4 regions of the Spirillospora sp. CA-142024 genome follow, and region 1 is predicted to be linked to each of the others. Evidence: riboswitches for the same ligand, from Rfam matches in the RefSeq annotation. Region 1 holds a riboswitch; each other region holds the start of a gene.

Evidence for each region. Region 1 has a riboswitch for cyclic di-AMP ahead of ACQPZP_RS09225 (NlpC/P60 family protein). Riboswitches for the same ligand answer to the same signal wherever they lie in the genome.
Region 2: another riboswitch for cyclic di-AMP. It lies ahead of ACQPZP_RS18075 (CHAP domain-containing protein); the one in region 1 lies ahead of ACQPZP_RS09225 (NlpC/P60 family protein).
Region 3: another riboswitch for cyclic di-AMP. It lies ahead of ACQPZP_RS15390 (CHAP domain-containing protein); the one in region 1 lies ahead of ACQPZP_RS09225 (NlpC/P60 family protein).
Region 4: another riboswitch for cyclic di-AMP. It lies ahead of ACQPZP_RS07730 (NlpC/P60 family protein); the one in region 1 lies ahead of ACQPZP_RS09225 (NlpC/P60 family protein).

Annotation. Positions count from the first base shown of each region.
Region 1 is NZ_CP192077.1:1,899,371-1,904,188, reverse strand. It holds gene typA (translational GTPase TypA) at 1-1,661, opposite strand, end outside; cyclic di-AMP (ydaO/yuaA leader) riboswitch at 1,853-1,987, shown strand; gene ACQPZP_RS09225 (NlpC/P60 family protein) at 1,995-3,008, shown strand; gene ACQPZP_RS09220 ((deoxy)nucleoside triphosphate pyrophosphohydrolase) at 3,066-3,458, opposite strand; gene ACQPZP_RS09215 (Mut7-C RNAse domain-containing protein) at 3,464-4,252, opposite strand; gene ACQPZP_RS09210 (amidohydrolase family protein) at 4,291-4,818, opposite strand, start outside.
Region 2 is NZ_CP192077.1:3,732,451-3,737,268, reverse strand. It holds gene ACQPZP_RS18080 (bifunctional glycosyltransferase/CDP-glycerol:glycerophosphate glycerophosphotransferase) at 1-1,936, opposite strand, end outside; gene ACQPZP_RS18075 (CHAP domain-containing protein) at 2,129-2,887, opposite strand; cyclic di-AMP (ydaO/yuaA leader) riboswitch at 2,899-3,054, opposite strand; gene ACQPZP_RS18070 (PP2C family protein-serine/threonine phosphatase) at 3,549-4,818, opposite strand, start outside.
Region 3 is NZ_CP192077.1:3,163,934-3,168,751, reverse strand. It holds gene ACQPZP_RS15395 (NlpC/P60 family protein) at 34-1,065, shown strand; cyclic di-AMP (ydaO/yuaA leader) riboswitch at 1,550-1,753, shown strand; cyclic di-AMP (ydaO/yuaA leader) riboswitch at 1,875-2,044, shown strand; gene ACQPZP_RS15390 (CHAP domain-containing protein) at 2,054-2,866, shown strand; gene ACQPZP_RS15385 (hypothetical protein) at 2,906-4,318, shown strand; gene ACQPZP_RS15380 (M48 family metallopeptidase) at 4,315-4,818, shown strand, end outside.
Region 4 is NZ_CP192077.1:1,578,044-1,582,861, forward strand. It holds partial or broken gene ACQPZP_RS07725 (DUF4118 domain-containing protein) at 1-1,040, opposite strand, end outside; gene ACQPZP_RS07730 (NlpC/P60 family protein) at 1,241-1,906, opposite strand; cyclic di-AMP (ydaO/yuaA leader) riboswitch at 1,912-2,073, opposite strand; gene ACQPZP_RS07735 (M1 family metallopeptidase) at 2,490-3,935, shown strand; gene ACQPZP_RS07740 (MarR family winged helix-turn-helix transcriptional regulator) at 3,967-4,461, shown strand; gene ACQPZP_RS07745 (NuoB/complex I 20 kDa subunit family protein) at 4,575-4,818, shown strand, end outside.

The DNA of each region.
Region 1 (4,818 bases):
TTCGTGAGCTTCTTCTCCTTGGTGATGTTGACGTCCATGTCGTCGGAACGGGAGTTCTCCCCGACGATCATGCCCTCGTACACCTCGGTGGTCGGGCCGACGAAGAACGTCCCGCGCTCCTGCAGGTTCGTGATCGCGTACGCGGTGGCGGCGCCGGAGCGGTCGGCGACCAGCGACCCGGACGGGCGGGTGCGCAGCTCGCCGAACCAGGGCTCGTAGTCCTCGAAGACGTGGTGCGCCATGCCGGTGCCGCGCGTCTCGGTCATGAACTCGGTGCGGAACCCGATCAGGCCGCGGGCCGGGACGAGGAACTCCATCCGGATCCAGCCGGTGCCGTGGTTCGTCATGTGCTCCATGCGGCCCTTGCGGACCGCCATCAGCTGCGTGACGGCGCCGAGGTGCTCCTCGGGGATGTCGACGGTGAGCCGCTCGACCGGCTCGTGCCGCTTGCCGTCGATGTCCTTGGCGACGACCTGCGGCTTGCCGACGGTCAGCTCGTAGCCCTCGCGGCGCATGTTCTCGACCAGGATCGCCAGGGCCAGCTCGCCGCGGCCCTGCACCTCCCAGGCGTCGGGACGCTCGGTCGGGAGCACCCGGATCGACACGTTGCCGACCAGCTCGCGGTCGAGCCGGTCCTTGACCATGCGGGCGGTGACCTTGGTGCCCTTCTCGCGGCCGGCCATCGGCCCGGTGTTGGTGCCGATCGTCATCGAGATCGCCGGCTCGTCCACCGTGATCAGCGGCAGCGGGCGCGGGTCCTCGGCGTCGGCGATGGTGTCACCGATCATGATGTCGGGGATGCCGGCGATCGCGATGATGTCGCCCGGCCCGGCCTCGTCGGCCGGCTTGCGGGCGAGCGCCTCGGTCATCAGCAGCTCGGTGATCCTCACCCGCTCGACGCTGCCGTCGTGCCGGCACCAGGCGACCTGCTGGCCCTTCTTGATCGTGCCGGCGTGCACCCGGCACAGCGCGATGCGGCCGAGGTAGCTGGAGGCGTCGAGGTTCGTCACGTGCGCCTGGAGGGGCGCGTCCGGGTCGTAGGACGGCGCCGGGATCGTCTCGGTGATGACCTTGAACAGCGGCTCCAGGTCATCACTGTCCGGCATGGCCCCGTCGGCGGGCTTGCCGAGCGAGGCCCGCCCGGCACGGCCGGACGCGTACACGATCGGGAAGTCGATCTGGTCCTCGTCGGCGTCGAGGTCCATGAACAGCTCGTACGTCTCGTCCACGACCTCGTCGATGCGGGCGTCGGGACGGTCGGTCTTGTTCACGACCAGGATCACCGGCAGCCGCGCGCCGAGCGCCTTGCGGAGCACGAACCGGGTCTGCGGGAGCGGGCCCTCGCTCGCGTCCACCAGCAGGACGACGCCGTCCACCATGGACAGCCCGCGCTCGACCTCGCCGCCGAAGTCGGCGTGGCCGGGGGTGTCGATGATGTTGATCGTCAGCCCGTTGTGCTTGACGGCGGTGTTCTTCGCGAGAATGGTGATCCCCTTCTCGCGTTCAAGATCGTTGGAGTCGAGCACCCGGTCGTCGACGTCCTGGTTCTCGCGGAAGGCCCCGGACTGCCAGAGCATGGCGTCGACCAGCGTCGTCTTGCCGTGGTCGACGTGGGCGACGATCGCGACGTTCCGGAGGTCGTCGCGCGTGGAGATGGGCATGCGGGTTCGCCTTGCGTGAGAGTTCGGGAGTCGCCGCAGACGCGCGGCACCGATCCATTCTACTCGGCGGTGCGTACCACCCTTTACGCGTCGTTCGCACCAGCTCTCACAGGAGCCCCGATTGGCCAACTTTGCTCATCCTTTGTAATCTGCCCGTGATCCGGTCGTCCGGAGCCCCTCCCCCCGGGGCTGCGGCCGGAACGCCGAATCTCCCGATCGCGGGAGAACCGGGGACCCAAACCCCTGGGGTGAATCGACGCACGTCGTAGGGCGACTCCTGGCCCGAACCCGTCAGCTAACCCGGTAGGCGTACGAGGAGAGGAGAACACCGGCTTGGCTCCGGATCTTCGCCGGCGGCGCCGCCTTGCGCCCGCCGCCATCGTCACCATGCTCCTGGCCGGCCTCGGCGCCGCCCCGCCCGTCACCGCACACGCCGCGCAGCCGTTCCGGCTCGCCGCCGCGTCGTCGCCCAGCCCGACCCCGACGACGGAGAAGGGCCTGCGCAAGACCCTGGACGCGCTGAACGAGGAAGCCGAGATCCTCACCGAGAAGTTCAACAAGGCGCGCGTCGACTTCGGCAAGGCCAAGAAGGCGCAGCAGGCCGCCACCGCGGAGGCGCAGCGCCTGCGCACCCTGGCCGAGCCGGCCCGCGAGCAGCTCGGCCGGATGGCCGCGGCGAACTACATGGCCGGCGGTCCGGACGTGCTCTTCGGTTCCGGCGGATCGGCGGACGGGCTGTCCGACCGCGCCTACCTCGCGCAGAACCAGGCGGCCGCCGTCCTCGCGCTGAAGAAGCAGATCGCGCAGGCCGACGCCGCGCAGCGCACCGCGGAGGCCAAGACCGCCCAGCTCAAGAAGGCGTGGGACGACGCCAAGCAGGCCCGCGGGGCCGCCAAGGCCAAGGTCGCCGAGGTGATGAAGCGGCTCGACAAGCTGACCACCACCCACGTCAGCGACCCGCGCACCGGCCTCACCGCGACCGTGAAGGGCTCCGGGCTGCCCGCGAAGATGGCCCGCAAGGCGCTCACCAAGCTCGGCAGCCCGTACGTGTGGGCCGCCGCCGGGCCGAGCAGCTTCGACTGCTCCGGTCTCGTCGTCTGGGCCTACGCGCAGGTCGGCAAGTCCGGCCTGCCGCACTACACCGGCGACCTCTTCGCGCTGGGCACGAAGGTCTCGCGCGGCGAGCTGCGCTCCGGCGACCTGGTGTACTTCGGCAGCAACCTGCACCACATGGGCATCTACCTCGGTGACGGCAAGTTCCTGCACGCCCCGCAGACCGGCGATGTGGTGAAGATCTCCAATCTTTCCGACCGCTCCGACTTCGCCGGCGCCAACCGCATCACCTGACGCCACCGCCCCGAGACGTACAGGGGCCTCCCGCGGCGCGGCGGGAGGCCCTTGTATTCATCCTCCTAAGAGGCCCTCGCGGACGAGGGCGCCGATGACGGGACGGTCGCCCGGAAGCCAGTCGACGTCGTAGGCCTCGTGCGGGGCCAGCCAGCGCAGGGCCAGGTGTTCCAGGGCCTGCGGCTCGCCTTCGACGATCTCGGCGGTCCAGACGCGCAGGAGGGCGCGGTCGCTCAGCCGCCAGTCGCCGCCGACGCGGCGGCCCAGGCGCACCTTGACGGCGAGTTCCTCGTGGCACTCGCGGACCAGGGCGTCCTCGTCCGACTCGCCCGGATCGACCTTTCCACCGGGCAGCTCCCAGCCGCCCGCCATGTGCGGCGGCTCGGCCCGCTGCGCGCCCAGCAGCCGCCCGGCCGAGATGATCGCCGCGCCCACGACCACGAGATCGATCGCGATCAGCTCCCCTCCGTCACGGCGGCCCTTGTCCGATCGTTACCCCGAATGGCGTCGACCAGCCGCGTCGACTCCCGGACGATCTCCTCCAGGTGGTCGCCGTGCGCGCCGCGCCAGTACACCTGCCCGCAGTCGGCGCAGCGGCCGTAGACGTCGTAGCTGCGGCGGGTGCCCGCTTCGAGGTGCCGTTCGATCTCCTCTTTGTCGACCGGCACCAGTTCGCCGTTGCAGGCGGTGCAGCGCGTCCACGGGCTCAGGACGGGGGCGAAACGGTCGAGCAGGTCGCGGAGCTGGTCGTCCGGCCGGGAGCCGCGGACGTACGCGCCGAACCACAGCGCGCGGCGGCGGAGCAGCCCGCGGTCCTGAGTGAGCAGGACGCGGCGTTCCTCGTTGGCCTGGACGACCAGCGCCGGGTCGTCCATGTCGTTGTGGTAGGCGGTGTCCAGGCCGAGCAGGCGCATCCGCCGGGCGAGCGTGCCCAGGTGAACGTCCAGGAGGAAGCGGGGCGCGACCTGCCCCGGCTCCAGCGGCACGGGCTGCGGGCGCGGGACGGCCGCCACGTCCGCCTCCGCGCCGGCGTCCGGCCGGGTGGCGGGCCCGGCCGGCTCACCGTCGACGGTCATCGGCCCCGCCTCGGGCAGCGGCACGCCGAGCGACTCCACGAGGTGCCCCAGCGTCGAGGTCCCGTCGTGGGGCATCCGGGTCACGGCCTCCCGCCGCGCGGCGGGCAGGAACATCAGCAGCTCGTCGGCGACACGGATCGTAATCTCGGGCTCCACGACGCTCAGCATGCCACGCGCCGCCCACGAATCCCGCCGCATTATCCGCCTCAGGCGGCGGCGAGGCGCGCGGCGGAGTCCGCCAGGGAGGTCAGCAGGGACGGGACGTCCTGGTCCTGCAGCACTCCCCCGCGCTTGACCACCCGGCCGCCGACGAGGACGGTGTCGACGTTGCGCGTGTCCGCCGACAGGACCACGGCCGCGATCGGGTCGTGGGCCGCCGCCACGCCGAACGTGTCGGTGCGCAGGACGAGGAGGTCGGCCTGCTTGCCCGGCGCCAGCGACCCGGTGACGTCCGCGAGCCCCGCGACCTCGGCGCCCTCGATCGTGGCCGTCCTCAGCGCGTCGGCCACGGTGAACCCGACGCCGGCGGCATCGGGGCGCCCGCGCTCAAGGAAGTAGGCGGCCCGCATCATGCTGAACATGTCGCCGGGGCAGCTGGCGACCGTGTCGGCGCCGAGGCCGGTCGGGGCGCCCGCGGCACGGGCCCGTCCGGTGGGCGGCGCACCGATGTTCAGGGCGGCCTCGACGCCGGGCGCGACGGACACCGTGCCACCGGCGCCGGCGATCCGCTTGAG
Region 2 (4,818 bases), 1.8 Mb from region 1:
ACGATCCGCGCTTGACGAGCCTGGCGTCGTCCGGGAACCCCTTGGGGGACGACGCGTACGACCACACCGCCGTCACCGGCCGACCGGATCTGCGCAACTCCCGGTAGATGTACTTCGGGTTGTCGGAGTAATGCCGGCCGAGGTGGCTCTCGAAGACCGCCAGCCCGCCCCGGACGGGCAGCCGGCTCAGCACCCGGTTGAACACGGCGATCTTGGTCTTCCGGCCGGTCAGCGTGCGGCGGACGGTCTTGTCCAGCCCCCCGGCCCGCCGCCGGAGCGCCCGGACCGCCCGGGACCGGGCGGCGCGGCGCGCGACCGCGCCGGTGAGCCGCGCCCACGGGCTGCCCGTCTCCAGCACGAACGCCAGGTGTCCGCCCCCGGTGACGTACGAGCGGAGCCGGTCGGCGGCGAACCGGGTCAGCCGCGGCCGGACGGGCAGCACGACCCCGCCGAGCGGGGGCGATCCGCGGCCCTCCCCGAGGCGGGTGACCATCTCCTCGCCGTTCACCCGCAGACGCAGCCGCACGTCCCAGACCGGGTCGATGAACCCGATCGGCCGGATCCGCCGTCCCGGGTCGAACTCGGCCCGCCAGGTGAGCCGGTCGCCCTCGTGCCGGACGGCCGCCCGGACCCGCCCCTTGGGTGCACGCCGGCGCCGGTCGCCGAACTCGAGCGTTCCTGTCAGCTCGGCGTCGGGAGGTATCCGGCCGAGCGGGTTCAGCACGTACCCGGCCATACGGAGACGGCCTCCGCTCAGCTCCAGCCGTGTCACCGTGTTCGCCGGTCGCAGTTCCTTGAGGGGACGCACATGGAAGCCGAACCCCGTGACGTCCAAGATGCGGCGGCCGAGCGTGCCGCGCGGGCGGCCGGCGCCCCAGTAGACCCGTCCGTCCCGCTCCACGAGCCGGGCGCGCAGCTCGGGCCGCTTGCCCGGGCCGTACTCGGCGGCGGCGAGCGCCCCGGCGTGGTCGCCCTCGCGGACCAGGTACGCGGCGATCGCGGGCAGCGGGTTGGCCTGCTCGAACACCCTGGGGTCCAGTTCGGCCAGGTATGCGGCGGCCAGGTCGAGGAAGCGGGCCCGGTAGCCCGGGTCGCGGTCGCGCATCTCGCGCAGGTAGAGCAGCAGGTCGTGGTTGACGAACTTGACGTCCTTGGCCCGCTGCAGGTCGTAGGCGCCGCGCAGGGCGAACATCATGTCGATGCGCCGGTGGATCTCCAGCCGGTCGGCGAAGTTGGCCAGCTCGGCCCGCCGGTTGGAGATCGACGGCGCGGGCGTCCGCTCCTTGACGAGCCAGTTGTAGACGCGGTGCGGGATCAGCGCGGTCCGGTCCGCCGCCAGGTACGCCTCTGCGGTGAACAGCAGGTCCTCGTAGTGGAGCCGCTCAACGAACCGGAGCCCGTGCTCCTCCAGGAAGCCGCGCCGATACGCCTTGTTGGTCGAGAGGGTGTCGTAGAGCAGATCGGGTTTCTCGCTCAGCGAGTCGTAGACGGCGCTGTGCCGGTAAAGCCACGGATACCAGGGGCGCACCCGCCCCTGGGCGCCCCTGGGCAGGTCCAGGAAGATCCGATCGCAGAGCCCGGAGACGAGATCGGCACCGGTGTCCTCGGCGGCGGCGAACAGGTTGAGGCAGGCGTGCCGGTCCAGCAGGTCGTCGCTGTCGAGGAACATCACGTACCGGCCGGCCGAGACCTCGATCCCGGTGTTGCGGGGGCGGCCGCAGCCGCCGGAGTTGACCGGAAGGTGGACGGCCCGGACCCGTCCCGGGTGGGCCGCGGCCAGCCGGTCGGCGATCTCGCCCGTGCCGTCGGTGCTGGCGTCGTCCACGACGATCGTCTCGACGCCGCCCAGCGACTGCGCCAGCGTCGAGGCGATCGCCCGGGGGAGCCTCCGCGCGTCGTTGTAGGCGATCACCACCACACTGACATCCGGGCGCACCTGGGCATCCCCTTTCGCAGACCGCCGCGTGCCAGTGATTCCTTTCCAGGAACGACCGGCTGAGGTCCAAGGGGGATCAAAAGCTGTCAATGCTTGGCATTACCCGCCTTCACGGAAGCACTGGGCACATCCCCCTGGAACGCCTGAAGGCGCCCGGCCGGGGGGCCGGGCGCCTTCGGGGGCGTGCATGGGTCAGCGCGCGTAGTCGGGGTAGCCGTACCCCACGACCTGGGACTTCTCGCGCACCTTATTGTGGACGGCGTTGCCGGTGTTGCCCTCGACGGTGCGGATGGTGCCGTCGCCGTTGTCCTTCACGACGATGCCGACGTGGTCGATGTCACCGATGCTGCCGTCGGAGCCGTCCTGCCAGTCGTAGAACACGACCGCGCCGGGCTTGGCGGTGTGCCCCCAGCGGCCGTGGTCCTTGAACCAGGTGGCGTGCTGGACGGTGTAGGCGTCCCAGCCCATGTTCTTGACGCCGGTCTGCGCGCCGAGCCACGACACGAACATGTTGCACCACTGGGCGCCGTTGTAGTCGCGGACGGGGAAGCCGCCGTCGCGCTTCGCGGTGGCCTTGGCGTGCGGGGTCGAGATGTACCACTTGTGGTACTTCGTGTCGCCGCTCTTGTTCTCGCGGACGCCGACCTGCTTCTCCGCCAGCTTGATCACTTCGGCGGGCTTGACCGCGTGCGGGGGCACCTTCCAGCCCTCACGGCGAGCCTCGGTCGCCGCGGAGACGGTCTTGGTCTTCGCGGACTGGTGCGAGACACCGCTCTTCTGGACGACCGCGGCCGCCTGGGCGGGGGTCTCCGCGGCGGCCGAGCCGCCGGTGAGGGGGTTGAACATTGCGAGCCCGACCGCCCCGGCCAGGACCGCGCCGGCGGCGACGCCGACGGCCTTGTCCTCGTGCGAGAAGCGGTTGAGCGAAAGTCGATTGAAACGACCGGTCATGCAGGGAATCTCCTTGTCTTCCATGACGCCTACCGGGTTAGCTGACGGATTCGGGCATGGAAGCAGCCCTACGGCGCGGCTCTCGGGCGCGCCGATTCACCCCTGGAACCTGGGTCCCCGGCTCCGTCCGGTCGTGTCGACCGGGACGGACTCGGCCTCGCACCGCGGGGGCGGTGCTCATGTTCGGATGTATCTCAGTGACTGATCTTGATGAGGGTGCGCGCATCGTCTGGCGCGCATCGCGTGCGGATTCCGCTCCGCGATCCTCGGCCGCCCTTGGAACGACCGGCGGCAACGCATGGGACGCGCTGCGCGGCAACGCGTGGAACGCGCTGCGTGATTCGGATAGAAGGTACCAACCTTCTCAAGAAAAGCAAACCAGGCATAAAACAGTGTTGTGCCTGCTCAAAGCCCTTCCAAGGAACCACCAACACCGGACGGGCACCGCATCTTCCCGATCTTTCTCGAAGTGCGCCTCAGCCCTTTGCCGGCGGGCCTTACCGGCCTTCCGGGAAAAGGTAAAGAACGTAAAGTCGGCGCCAGACGGGCGTGCGCGGGGCGGTGCCCGCCGGGCACCCGCGCCCCACGGAGTGAGTCCTAAGTCACACGGTGCGATCTTCGCAGGTCAAGGATGCCCTTCGTCACCGAGGGCGCCCGGCCGTCACTCCACGTAGAGAGCGAAGAGGGTGGTGTCGTCCGCCGCCCGGTCGTGCTCCATCCGCGCCAGCACCTCGTCCAGCACCAGCTCGGGGCGCGGCGCGCAGTCCCGCAGGATCCCGGTGAGGCGGACGATCCGCTCGTCCAGGTCAGCGTCCCTGCGCTCCACCAGGCCGTCGGTGTACAGGAAGAGCATGTCGCCCGGGTGCAGGGTCGTGGTGATCGTCGTGTACTCCCAGCCCGGCATGGCGCCGAGCATGGGGTCGCGGACGACCTCCAGCAGCGTCGCCCGCCCGTCCCGGACCAGGATCGGCGGCGGATGACCCGCGCACGTCCACTCCAGGACGTGCCGCGACGGGTCGTAGTGGGCGACCACGGCGGTCCCGGTGGCGGGCGGGTCCATGTTGCCGACCAGCTCGTTCAGCCAGCCCACCAGCCGCCCCGCCGGCTCCCCTGTGCAGGCGAGGCCGAGCAGGCCGTTGCGGGTCCGCGCCATCGCGGCCGCCGCGGGCAGCCCGTGCCCGGCCGCGTCCCCGATGGCGAACATCGCCCGGCCGTCCCGCAGCGTTCGGGTGGCGAACCAGTCGCCGCCGATGCGGGCCGTGCTCTCCGCCGCCAGGCTGCGCAGCGCGGTGACCAGGCCCGGCAGCCGCTCAACCTCGTCCTCGTCCGGCAGGATCGCGCGCCGCAGGGTGACCGCCACGCGCCGCTCCTGCGCCGTCCGCGCCTGCTGCCGCAGCATCTGCCGCCGGGTCTCGGCCAGCGCCCGCTCCACCCCGCGCCGCCGGGTGATGTCCTGCGAGACGATGTTGATCGAGATCGGCAGCCCGGACTCGCCGAGCACCGGCTCGGCGAAGACCCACAGATGCCGCGGCGTCCCGTCCTTGCCGATCACGCGGTGCTCGGCCTCCACCGGTTCGCGGCGCGAGAACATCGTCTGGACGGCTTCCTCGACCAGCGGAAGGTCGTCGTCCGCCACCACCTTCGGCAGATCGTGCGGCATCGGCGGCACCTCGTCCGGGGCCAGGCCGTAGTTGGCCAGCATCTGCGGCGTCCAGTCGGCCTCCCCGGTGGCGAGGTCCCACTCGCCGAACCCGATCAGTGCGAGCCGCTCGACCCGCTCCAGCCGCCTGGTGACCCGGTCCTCGGCGAAGTGGTACCGCCAGCTCACGCAGACGCCGGTCGGCACCGGGACGCAGCGCACGCTCATCCGGGACGAGCGGGACAGGCCTCGCTGGGCGGTCGAGTACAGGAACGAGGAACGTTCCAAATGC
Region 3 (4,818 bases), 1.3 Mb from region 1:
CTGACGTCGTGGACGAGAGGGGCGAGACCGACCGTGGCCAATGATCTCATCGGGGAAAGAGCGCAGGAGCGTGACCGGAGGGGCGGCTCGGCGACCCGAGGCGTCTCCCGTCGCCTGGCGGCCGTCGCCTGCCTGACCGTGACGGTCTCCCTGGCCTCCGCCCCGGTGGTGGCGCACGCGGAGCCCAAGCCGACCAGGGCCCAGGCCCAGAAGAAGCTCGACAAGCTCAACGACCTGATGGACCAGAAGGTCGAGCAGTACAACCAGAACATGGAGAAGCTCAAGGTCGCCAAGAAGAAGCTCGACGCGGCGACCAAGGCGAGCAAGCAGGAGCAGGCGACCTTCGAGGAGCAGCGCTCCGCGATCGCCAAGATGGCGGCCGCCGCCTACAAGAACGGCGACTCGACGGACGTGACGGGTTTCGTCGGCAGCAACGACCCGCAGGCGATCCTGGACCAGGCCGCCGTCTTCTCCCACCTGTCTCAGGAGCGCAGCTCCCAGCTCACCCAGTTCCTCGCGACCGCCCAGCGGCTCCGCCGCGAGCAGGCCCAGGCCAAGACCGCCTACAACGAGGTGAAGTCGAAGCAGGGCGACCTGAAGAAGCAGAAGCAGGAGCTCGACAAGCAGGTCGCCAAGCAGAAGGCTCTGGTGGGCCGGCTCGGCGGCGGGACGCCCAGCGGCTCGGGCCCCACCGGCGGCAGCTACAACGGCCCGGCCAGCGGCCCGGCCCGTGTGGCGCTCAACTTCGCCTTCGCCCAGAAGGGCAAGCCGTACGAGTACGGCGCCACCGGCCCGAGCACCTACGACTGCTCCGGCCTGACGATGAAGGCGTGGGCCGCCGCGGGCGTCAACATCACCCGCACCACCAACTCCCAGTTCGCGGCCACCAAGCGGGTCGACAAGGCGGACCTTCAGCCCGGCGACCTGGTGTTCTTCAGCGGCCTCGGCCACGTCGGCATGTACATCGGCAACGGGCAGATGATCCACGCCCCGCACACCGGCGACGTCGTGAAGATCTCGTCCGTCGACGGCCACGGCAGCTACTACGGCGCCGGGCGTCCCTGACGCTCACCGCGGCCCCGCGCGGGGCTTCCATCGACAACGGACCGGGCTTGACCTGGTCCGTTGTTGATTTTGGGGGGGTTTGCCTTCTGTTGGGGCTTTGGTACCTTGTCACCACTCACGGCGCTCTCCATGCGCCATGGTCCCGCGGCGCCCACCAGGCGCTTCGGTCACACGCGGCGCATCCAGCGGCCGCGTGACGGCGGCGCGAGCCACGCGCCGCTCCCCCCGAGGACGGTGCGATCCACGTGCCGTCCCGCGGCACCGGAGAGTGCCGCACGGGTCTGCACGCAGACCCATGGCCGGCCCGGCCCACCGTGCGCACGCCCGCAGCGTGCATGGCGCTGAGAGCGCTGCCACGGCGGCGATCACGGGTCAGGCCCCGGACGGGCCCCGGGACTGGGAGCCGTCCGCACACAACACAGGCGCCGCTCTTTCGCACGCGGGAGACAGGTCCCGCGCCGGGCCCCATCTCGCCCCCAGGATCGCAGCGGCAGCGCCGAGTCCGCCTCAGCGCGGAACCGGGGACCCACATCGGCCGGAGTCCGGGGAACCTCCCTGGACGGGTGGTTCCGGCACCCGGGGTGAATCGGTGCGTCTCTCCCGGCCCCGTTCCGGTGAGAGCCCGCCGTAGGGCCACTTCCACGCCCGAACCCGTCAGCTAACCCGGTAGGCGTCTGGAAGAAGCGAAGGAGTGAATTCCGCAGCGTTACCTGGGCGTGGCCGCCCATCGTGCGGCCACGCCCCACCACCCCCTGCGCTCCGCGGGCGCCCCCGCCCGCCGAGCCCCCCATCCGAACCGGCGTGCCCCGTGCACGTCACCGCCGAGTCCGCGGACCGTCCTGCGCGCATGCGCGGCGGGCGCGGAGCCGGGGACCCACTGTGTCCTTTTTCGGGGTGAATCGGCCTGTCCGCGGGCCGTAGGGCGCCTTCCATGCCCGAACCCGTCAGCTAACCCGGTAGGCGGCATGGAAGCCGAGGAGAACCCCCCGTGCCACGCACGCACCGCAAGAAGCTCCCGGGCAAGCACCGGAAGCCGCACTCCCTGTCCATCACGTGGCGGACGACCGGCGGCGTCATCGTCGGCGCCGCCGTGCTCGGCACCGCCGCCGCGACCGCGCAGGCGTCGGTCCTGCCGTTCGGTTCCGGCCCCGCGGCGTCCGCGGCGGCCGACCTGACCGCCGGGAAGAAGACGCACGGCGGCTCGTCCAAGAGCTCGTCCGAGAGCACGTCCAAGGACGGGCCCAGGACGTCCCGCGGCAAGGACGCGCCGAGAGGCCGGCCGAAGAAGCCGTCCGGGAGGTCGTCGAAGTCGCGCCCCACCGCCGCGCAGGCCATCGAGCTCGCCCGGTCCCAGGTGGGCGTCGGAGAGGACGGCGGCGGCGAGACCAAGTTCCAGAAGTGGTACATGGGCACCTCCCGGGCGCGGCAGACGCTCGCGCGCGACGGCGGCTCCCTCAGCGGCTACAGCGACGCGAACTGGTGCGACATGTTCGTCTCCTGGGTCGGCGACCAGATCGGCTTCAGCGACCAGATCGGCAGCGACGCCTGGACGATCGCGCACGCGCGCTGGTTCCAGGACAACGGCCGCTGGGGGACCGAGCCGAAGCCCGGCGCGATCGTCTTCTATGCCTGGGACGGCGGCAAGTCCGTCGACGACATCCGGCACGTCGGCATGGTGATCAAGAAGGTGGACGACGGCACCGTCGAGACCGTCGAGGGCAACACCGGCAACGCCGTCAAGATCAAGGAACGCCCGACCGGAGACGTCGTCGGCTACGGCTACCCCGACTACAAGCCGTGATGCCGCCGCCTCCCCCGCCGGCTGCATAGGATCGCGCCCATGAAGGACGGTCCCGGGCAGGACGGCTCTGTGCAGGACGCCCCCGTTCCGGACGACGCCGTGCCGGACGACGCGGCGCTGGAAAACGCCGTGCCGGACGGTGGGCAGGACGGCCCCGTGACGCGGCGCAGGGTGCTCGCCCTGGGCGCGGGCGGGGCCGCCGTGCTGCTCGCCGGAGGCGCCGCCCTGCTCGGCTCGCGGTCCGCCGGGAGCGGGACCGCGTCTGCGGGCGCGTCCGGCGCCCGCACCTCCCGGGCCGCGGGGACGATCAGCCCGGAGGGGGCCGCCACCGTCCTCGCCAACCGGGCCCGCGCCGTCCGGAACGGCGACCGCATGGCGTTCCTCGCCACGGTGGGCGACGCCCCTCCCGCCTTCCAGGACGCCCAGTCCCGCATGTACGACAACCTCCGGAAGCTTCCGCTGGAGGGCTGGCAGGAACGGCTTCTCGCCACCCAGGCCATGGACGGGAAGAGCGCCGTCGTCCGCGTCGAGATGCGCTACCGGCTGCATGGCTTCGACAAGGGCTATGTGGGCCGCACCCGTTACCTCACGCTGACCCCGCGCGCCGGGACCTGGACGATCGCCGGCGACGGGACCTCCCACGGGCTCACCGACGACGCCGACATCTGGGACGCCGGCCCCCTGACCGTAGTCAGGGGGCGCGCCGGCCTCGTCATCGGCGACGCCGCCGGACTCGACGGCATCGCCGCGCGGCTGGACGCCGCCGTCCCGGTCGTCACGGGCGTCGTCGGGAAGGGTTGGGCGCAGCGGGTCGTCGCGCTCGTCCCCGCCGACGCGAGCCTCGCCTCCGCGCTCGCCGGCCCCGGGCAAAGCCTCGGCGAGATCGCCGCGCTCGCCACCGTCGCGCCGCCGGCGCGGTCCGCGGGAGGAGGATCCCCCGCACCCTCCGGGGCGCCTTCGGCCGCGGGCGGCCGCGGCGAGGACCGCGTCATCATCTCCCCCGGCACGTTCGGCCGCCTCAACGAGCTCGGCCGCGACGTCGTCCTGACGCACGAGCTCACCCACGTCGCCACGGGCGGCGCCCGGGACCGGCGGACCCCGCTGTGGCTGATCGAGGGCTTCGCGGACTATGTCGGCTACCGGCGCGTCAAGATCGGCGTCCGGTCCGCGGCGGGCGAGCTGCACCGCGAGGTCGCCGCCGGGCGGGTGCCGTCCGCGCTCCCGGCCGCCGCCGAGTTCGCCGGCGGCTCCCCGCGCCTCTCCCAGGCGTACCAGGAGGCATGGCTCGCCTGCCGGATGGTGGCCGACCGGTACGGTGAGGCGACGCTCGTGCGGCTGTACCGGGCCGCCGGGCGCGTCCCGGAGGCCACCGCGCTGCGCGACGTGCTGGGCCTCACCCGGGACCGCTTCACCGCCATGTGGCGTGACTATGTGAAGAAGGAGCTCGGATGAGCGAGACGGAGGCCGGCCAGAGCCGCGCCGACACCACGGCGCGGGCGCCGTCCGGGCCGGACCGGACACGGCGGCCCCGGATCGCCGCCGCCCTCTCCGCCGCCGTGCTCTTCGCCGGGGTCGCGGCCGTCCTGGCCCTGACCACCCCGTGGAACCCGCTGCCCGGGCACGTCCCCGGCGGGCATGTGAAGGCCGACCCCGCCCTGGACTTCACCCCCGCCGAGATCGCCCGCTCCAAAGCGTTCGACTCGGCCGTCAACCCGCCCGCCTACGCGGGACTCGCCGTCGGCCTCGTGCTCATCCTCGTCCTCGGCCTCACCCCGCTGGGCGCCCGTCTCCTGGGCTGGGTCACCGCCCGCCCCCGCCCCCGGTGGCTCCGCGTCATCGTCGCCTCGCTGGCGCTGACCACGCTGCTGCGCATCGCCGGACTGCCGTTCGACATCTGGAGCGAGTCGGTGCTGCGCCGGTACGGGCTCTCGACGCAGAGCTGGCCCGCATGG
Region 4 (4,818 bases), 320 kb from region 1:
CCGGACCGCGCCGTCGTCGTCACCCCGATGCCCGGGCGCAGCAGCTGCGCGAACCGGCCGCGCCGCGACACCCCGAGGACGAGCTGGGTCGCGTTCACGCCGCGCGCGAAGTCCAGCAGCGCCCGCGGCACGTCGTCGCCGACGACCTGGTGGTAGGTGCCGCCGAGGCCCTCCACGATCTGCCGCTGCCGGGCCAGGTCCTTCGGCCGCGCCCCGGTCAGGCCGTCCCCGTGCGCCACGTGGACGGCGAGCAGGTCCGAGCCCTTCGACCGGGCGGCGATGCGGGTGGCCCGGCGCAGCAGCGTGGCGCCCTCGGGGCCGCCGGTCAGCGCGACGACGATCCGCTCGCGCGCCTCCCACGTCCCGGCGATGCCGTGGTCGGCGCGGTACCGGTCGAGCTGTTCGTCCACCTTGCCGGCCAGCCACAGCAGCGCCAGCTCCCGCAGCGCCGTCAGGTTGCCGACCCGGAAGTAGTTGGACAGCGCCGCGTCGACCTTCTCCGGCCGGTAGACGTTGCCGTGCGCCATCCGCCGGCGCAGCGCCTCCGGCGCCATGTCGACGAGCTCCACCTGGCCGGCGCGGCGGACCACCTCGTCGGGCACCGTCTCCCGCTGCGCGACCCCGGTGATCTGCTCCACGACGTCGTTGACCGACTCCAGATGCTGGATGTTCAGGGTCGAGATGACGTCGATGCCGGCGTCCAGGATGTCGTCGACGTCCTGCCACCGCTTGGCATGCCCGCCGCCGGGGACGTTCGTGTGCGCCAGCTCGTCCACGAGGACGACCGCCGGGGCGCGGGCGATCACCGCGGCCGTGTCCAGCTCGGTGAACTCCGTCTCCCGGTAGGTCAGCCTCCGGCGCGGGACGACCTCCAGCCCGTCCAGCAGCGCCTCGGTACGCGGCCGGTCATGCGTCTCGACATATCCCACGACCACGTCGGTGCCCCGCTCGCACCGCCGCCGCGCCTCCGAGAGCATCGCGTACGTCTTCCCGACACCGGGGGCGGCCCCCAGGTAGACGCGGAGCTGCCCCCTGGCCATGCTCCCCATCCTTCCAGCCCGAGCCTCGCCCATTCGGCGACGGCTCATCGAGACAACCCCGGCCCGGCGGCCGCCGATCCCGTCTTGACGGACTCCATACGCCCGCGCCCTCACCTTTCACGCCTTTCATGTGCGCGGCGAGGACGGCATGGGAGAACGCCCGGCCGGGAGGTCTCGGCCGGGCGTGTCTCACCGTCTCCTCAGAGGTTCGTCGGCCGGTACGCCTTGTACTCGCTGTCGGACAGGCCGTAGTCGCGCGTGCGGTGGTCGGTGCCGTAGTGGCCACGCTGCTCGTACGCCCAGTAGGACGTGTGCTTGCTGTCGGTCCACTTCTCGAAGATGACCACGTGCCGGGTGGTGTTGGTCCCGAGCGCGTCCATCACGAGGTCGCCCTTCTTGAGCTCGGACATCTTGATGCGCTCGGTGTACCTCGATGCCGCCAGCCCGACGGTGTTGAGGCCGGGCTTGGAAAGGCCCAGCGCCATTGACACGAAGCCCGAGCAGTCGGTGCGGTATCCGTTGTGAGTGCTCGTCTGGCTGTAAGGGACCCTCTGGTCGGTGTGCGGGTGCCAGGTCTTGGCCCGGGCTATCACTTTGGAGCGGCTGCTCCCCGAATCATCCGAGGCCTTCGCGTCGGCGCGGCTGTCGCTCGATGCGTGCGCCGCCTTCTTGGAGTGCGTCCGCTTCACGGGAAGCGTCGCCACGGCGGCGGTCACCTTGTCGCCGCCGTCCGAACCGGACGACAGGATCGACGCGTGCGCCGCCGTCGTCGCCGCCACGCCCACGAAGGCGAGGCCCACGAGGGCGCCGGTGGCGCCGGGGTTCAGACGCAGAGGTCTGCGGCTCTTGCTGTGCTTGCCTTTCAAGGGGGACTCCTTCTTCCAAGCCGCCTACCGGGTTAGCTGACGGGTTCGGACGTGGAAGTCGCCCTACGGCCTGGGAGCAGGCCGATTCACCCCGGTGCGGGACTGCCTGGAGTCCGGCACGCTGGGTCCCCGGCTCCGCGCGATGGCGGACTCGGCGTTCGCCGCTGCGATCCGTGGGCGCTGGGCCCGTCCACGGGACCGGTGTCCCGTGCGCGAAAGAGCGGCGCTGATGGGTATGGGTGCGCGGCCGCGTCGGGGCCGCGTTATGGGAACACCTGCGGGCGTGCGCTCAGACCTGCACGCGTGGCGTGCGCATGGACGGCCGGCGGTGCCGGATGAGGCGTTCGTGCCCCGTGGGACACATAACACGGAAGTGCCTGGCGAGCACCTTGATGGGACGACAAGCTACATGGACCACCAAAGGAAGGCAAACTCCCCCAAAATCACGAACCGCCCAGCTCAGCGCGTTGGTGTCCGGCCGGGCGCCGACCGAAGCATGATCGACATTTCCCGCCCGGCGCGGTAATGATCTTGTATAGATCGCCCCAAGGTGATCGTCCGACATCGACGGAGAGGGCATCCGATGGCGATTCCCAGGTCCGCGCACCGGCTTCCGCTGGCGGTGGCCGCGGCAGGCGCGACGACGCTCGGGCTGTTCGCGCCCGCGGCGGCGGCCGACGTCCGGTACGAGCCCGGTTCACCCGGCCTCGGCGACTCCTACTTCCCCGACCTCGGCAACGGCGGGTACGACGTCGAGCGGTACCACCTGAAGACCGCGTACGACCCCGGCACCGACCGGCTCACCGGCACGACGACGATCACGGCCACCGCCACCCAGAACCTGTCCCGGTTCAACCTCGACTTCTACAAGATGATCGTCCGGTCGGTGCGCGTGAACGGCCACAAGGCTTCGTTCGAGCGCACGGGCGAGCGTGAACTGGAGATCACGCCGCGGAGAGGGCTGCGGAAGCTGAGGTCGTTCAGCGTGACCGTCCGGTACGACGGTGTGCCCCGGCCGCTGAGCGGCCCGGTCGTCTTCGACCTGCCGTACGGGTTCCTGGCCACCAAGGACGGCGCCACGGTCATGGGCGAACCCGACGGGGCGTCCACCTGGTTCCCGGCCAACGACCATCCGACCGACAAGGCGCTGTTCACGGTCGAGACGACCGTGCCGCACGGCCTCAAGGCGATCTCCAACGGCCGCCTCCTCCGGCAGCGGACCGCCGGCGGCAAGGACACCTTCCTGTGGCGAGAGGACCGCCCGATGGCGACGTACCTGGTGACCAACTCGATCGGGCGGTTCAACGTCTCCACGACCACGACAGGCACGGGCGTCCCGCAGCTCGACGCGGTCGACCCGGAGGTGGCGTCGGACCCCAACTCGCTCGACACTCCGCGCCACACCACGCGGGTGACCGACGAACTGCCCGGCTACTTCGGCGCCTACCCGTTCACGAGCACCGGGTCCATCGTCGAGAACGACTCCGGCCCGCCGCTGAACCTCGAGAACGCGCTGGAGACCCAGACACGGCCGACCTACCAGAGCCCGCCTGTCGAGAAGGGCGTGGCCCACGAGATCAGCCACCAGTGGTTCGGCGACAGCGTCTCCGTGCGCCGCTGGAAGGACGTCTGGCTGAACGAGGGCTTCGCGAAGTGGGTCGAGTGGTACTGGGCCGAGCGGCACGGCGGCCAGTCCGCGCAGCTCGCCTTCCAGCAGTCCTACGACGACCCGCCGCCCATCCAGCCGGACCGGCCCCCGTTCTGGGACGTCGTGATCGCCGACCCCACCCGCGACCAGATGTTCCACCGCGCGATGTACTTCCGCGGCGCGATGACGCTCCAGGCGCTCCGCCACAAGATCGGTGACGAGCGGTTCCTGCGGCTGGTCCGCACCTGGGTGGCGACCAAGAAGTACGGCAACGCCTCCACCGAGGACTTCGAGGCACTGGCCGAGCAGGTCTCCGGGCAGGACCTCGGCGCGTTCTTCAGGGTCTGGCTCCACACACCGGACAAACCCACCGCCTGGTGAACGCCGGGGTGACCCGGCTTAGAGTCGGGGCATGGACGCGTCCCAGGAGCCCCGCTGGCTGACCGACGAGGAGATGCAGGCCTGGCTGGGACTGGTCAGCGTGGTGATCAGGCTGCCGGCCGCCCTCGACCGGCAGTTGCAGCGAGACGCCGGCATCAGCCACTTCGAGTACCAGGTGCTGTCCGCCCTGTCGATGAGCCGGGAGCGCACGATCCGGATGGGCGACCTCGCCGACCTCGCCGACGGGTCGCTGTCCCGGCTGTCCCACGTGGTCTCGCGGCTGGAGAAACGCGGCTGGGTGCGCCGTACTCCCGATCCGGCCGACGGCCGCTACACCCTGGCCGTCCTCACCGACGACGGCTGGGACAAGGTCGCGGCCACCGCTCCCGGCCACGTCGAGACCGTCCGCGGCCTCGTCATGGACCCCCTCACCAGGGCCCAGATCCGGCAGCTGACCGAGATCGGCCGGCGCATCAGCCATGCCATCGACCCCGACGGCTCCTGCCCCACCCAGCGTTTCAGCTGATCCGGCCGGGCCGCGCCGGACTTGCCCGCCTTGTACCATGTGGTACAAGATCGGTTCATGGTGTTCGTTCCGGGTGCCCCGCGTGCCCGGGCGATTGCGGCTTGGAGTGATGCATGGGCTTGGAGGAGAGCCTGCCCAGCGGCTACCTGCTGACCACGGTCGAGCAGGTCGCGGGGTGGGCGCGCAGCAGTTCGGTGTGGCCGGCGACGTTCGGCCTGGCGTGCTGCGCGATGGAACTCATGGCCACCGGCGATCCCCGCCATGACATGTCGAGATGGGGGATGGAGCGCGCCTCCAGCACCCCCCGGCAGGCCGACCTGATGATCGTGGCGGGCCGGGTGAGCCAGAAGATGGCGC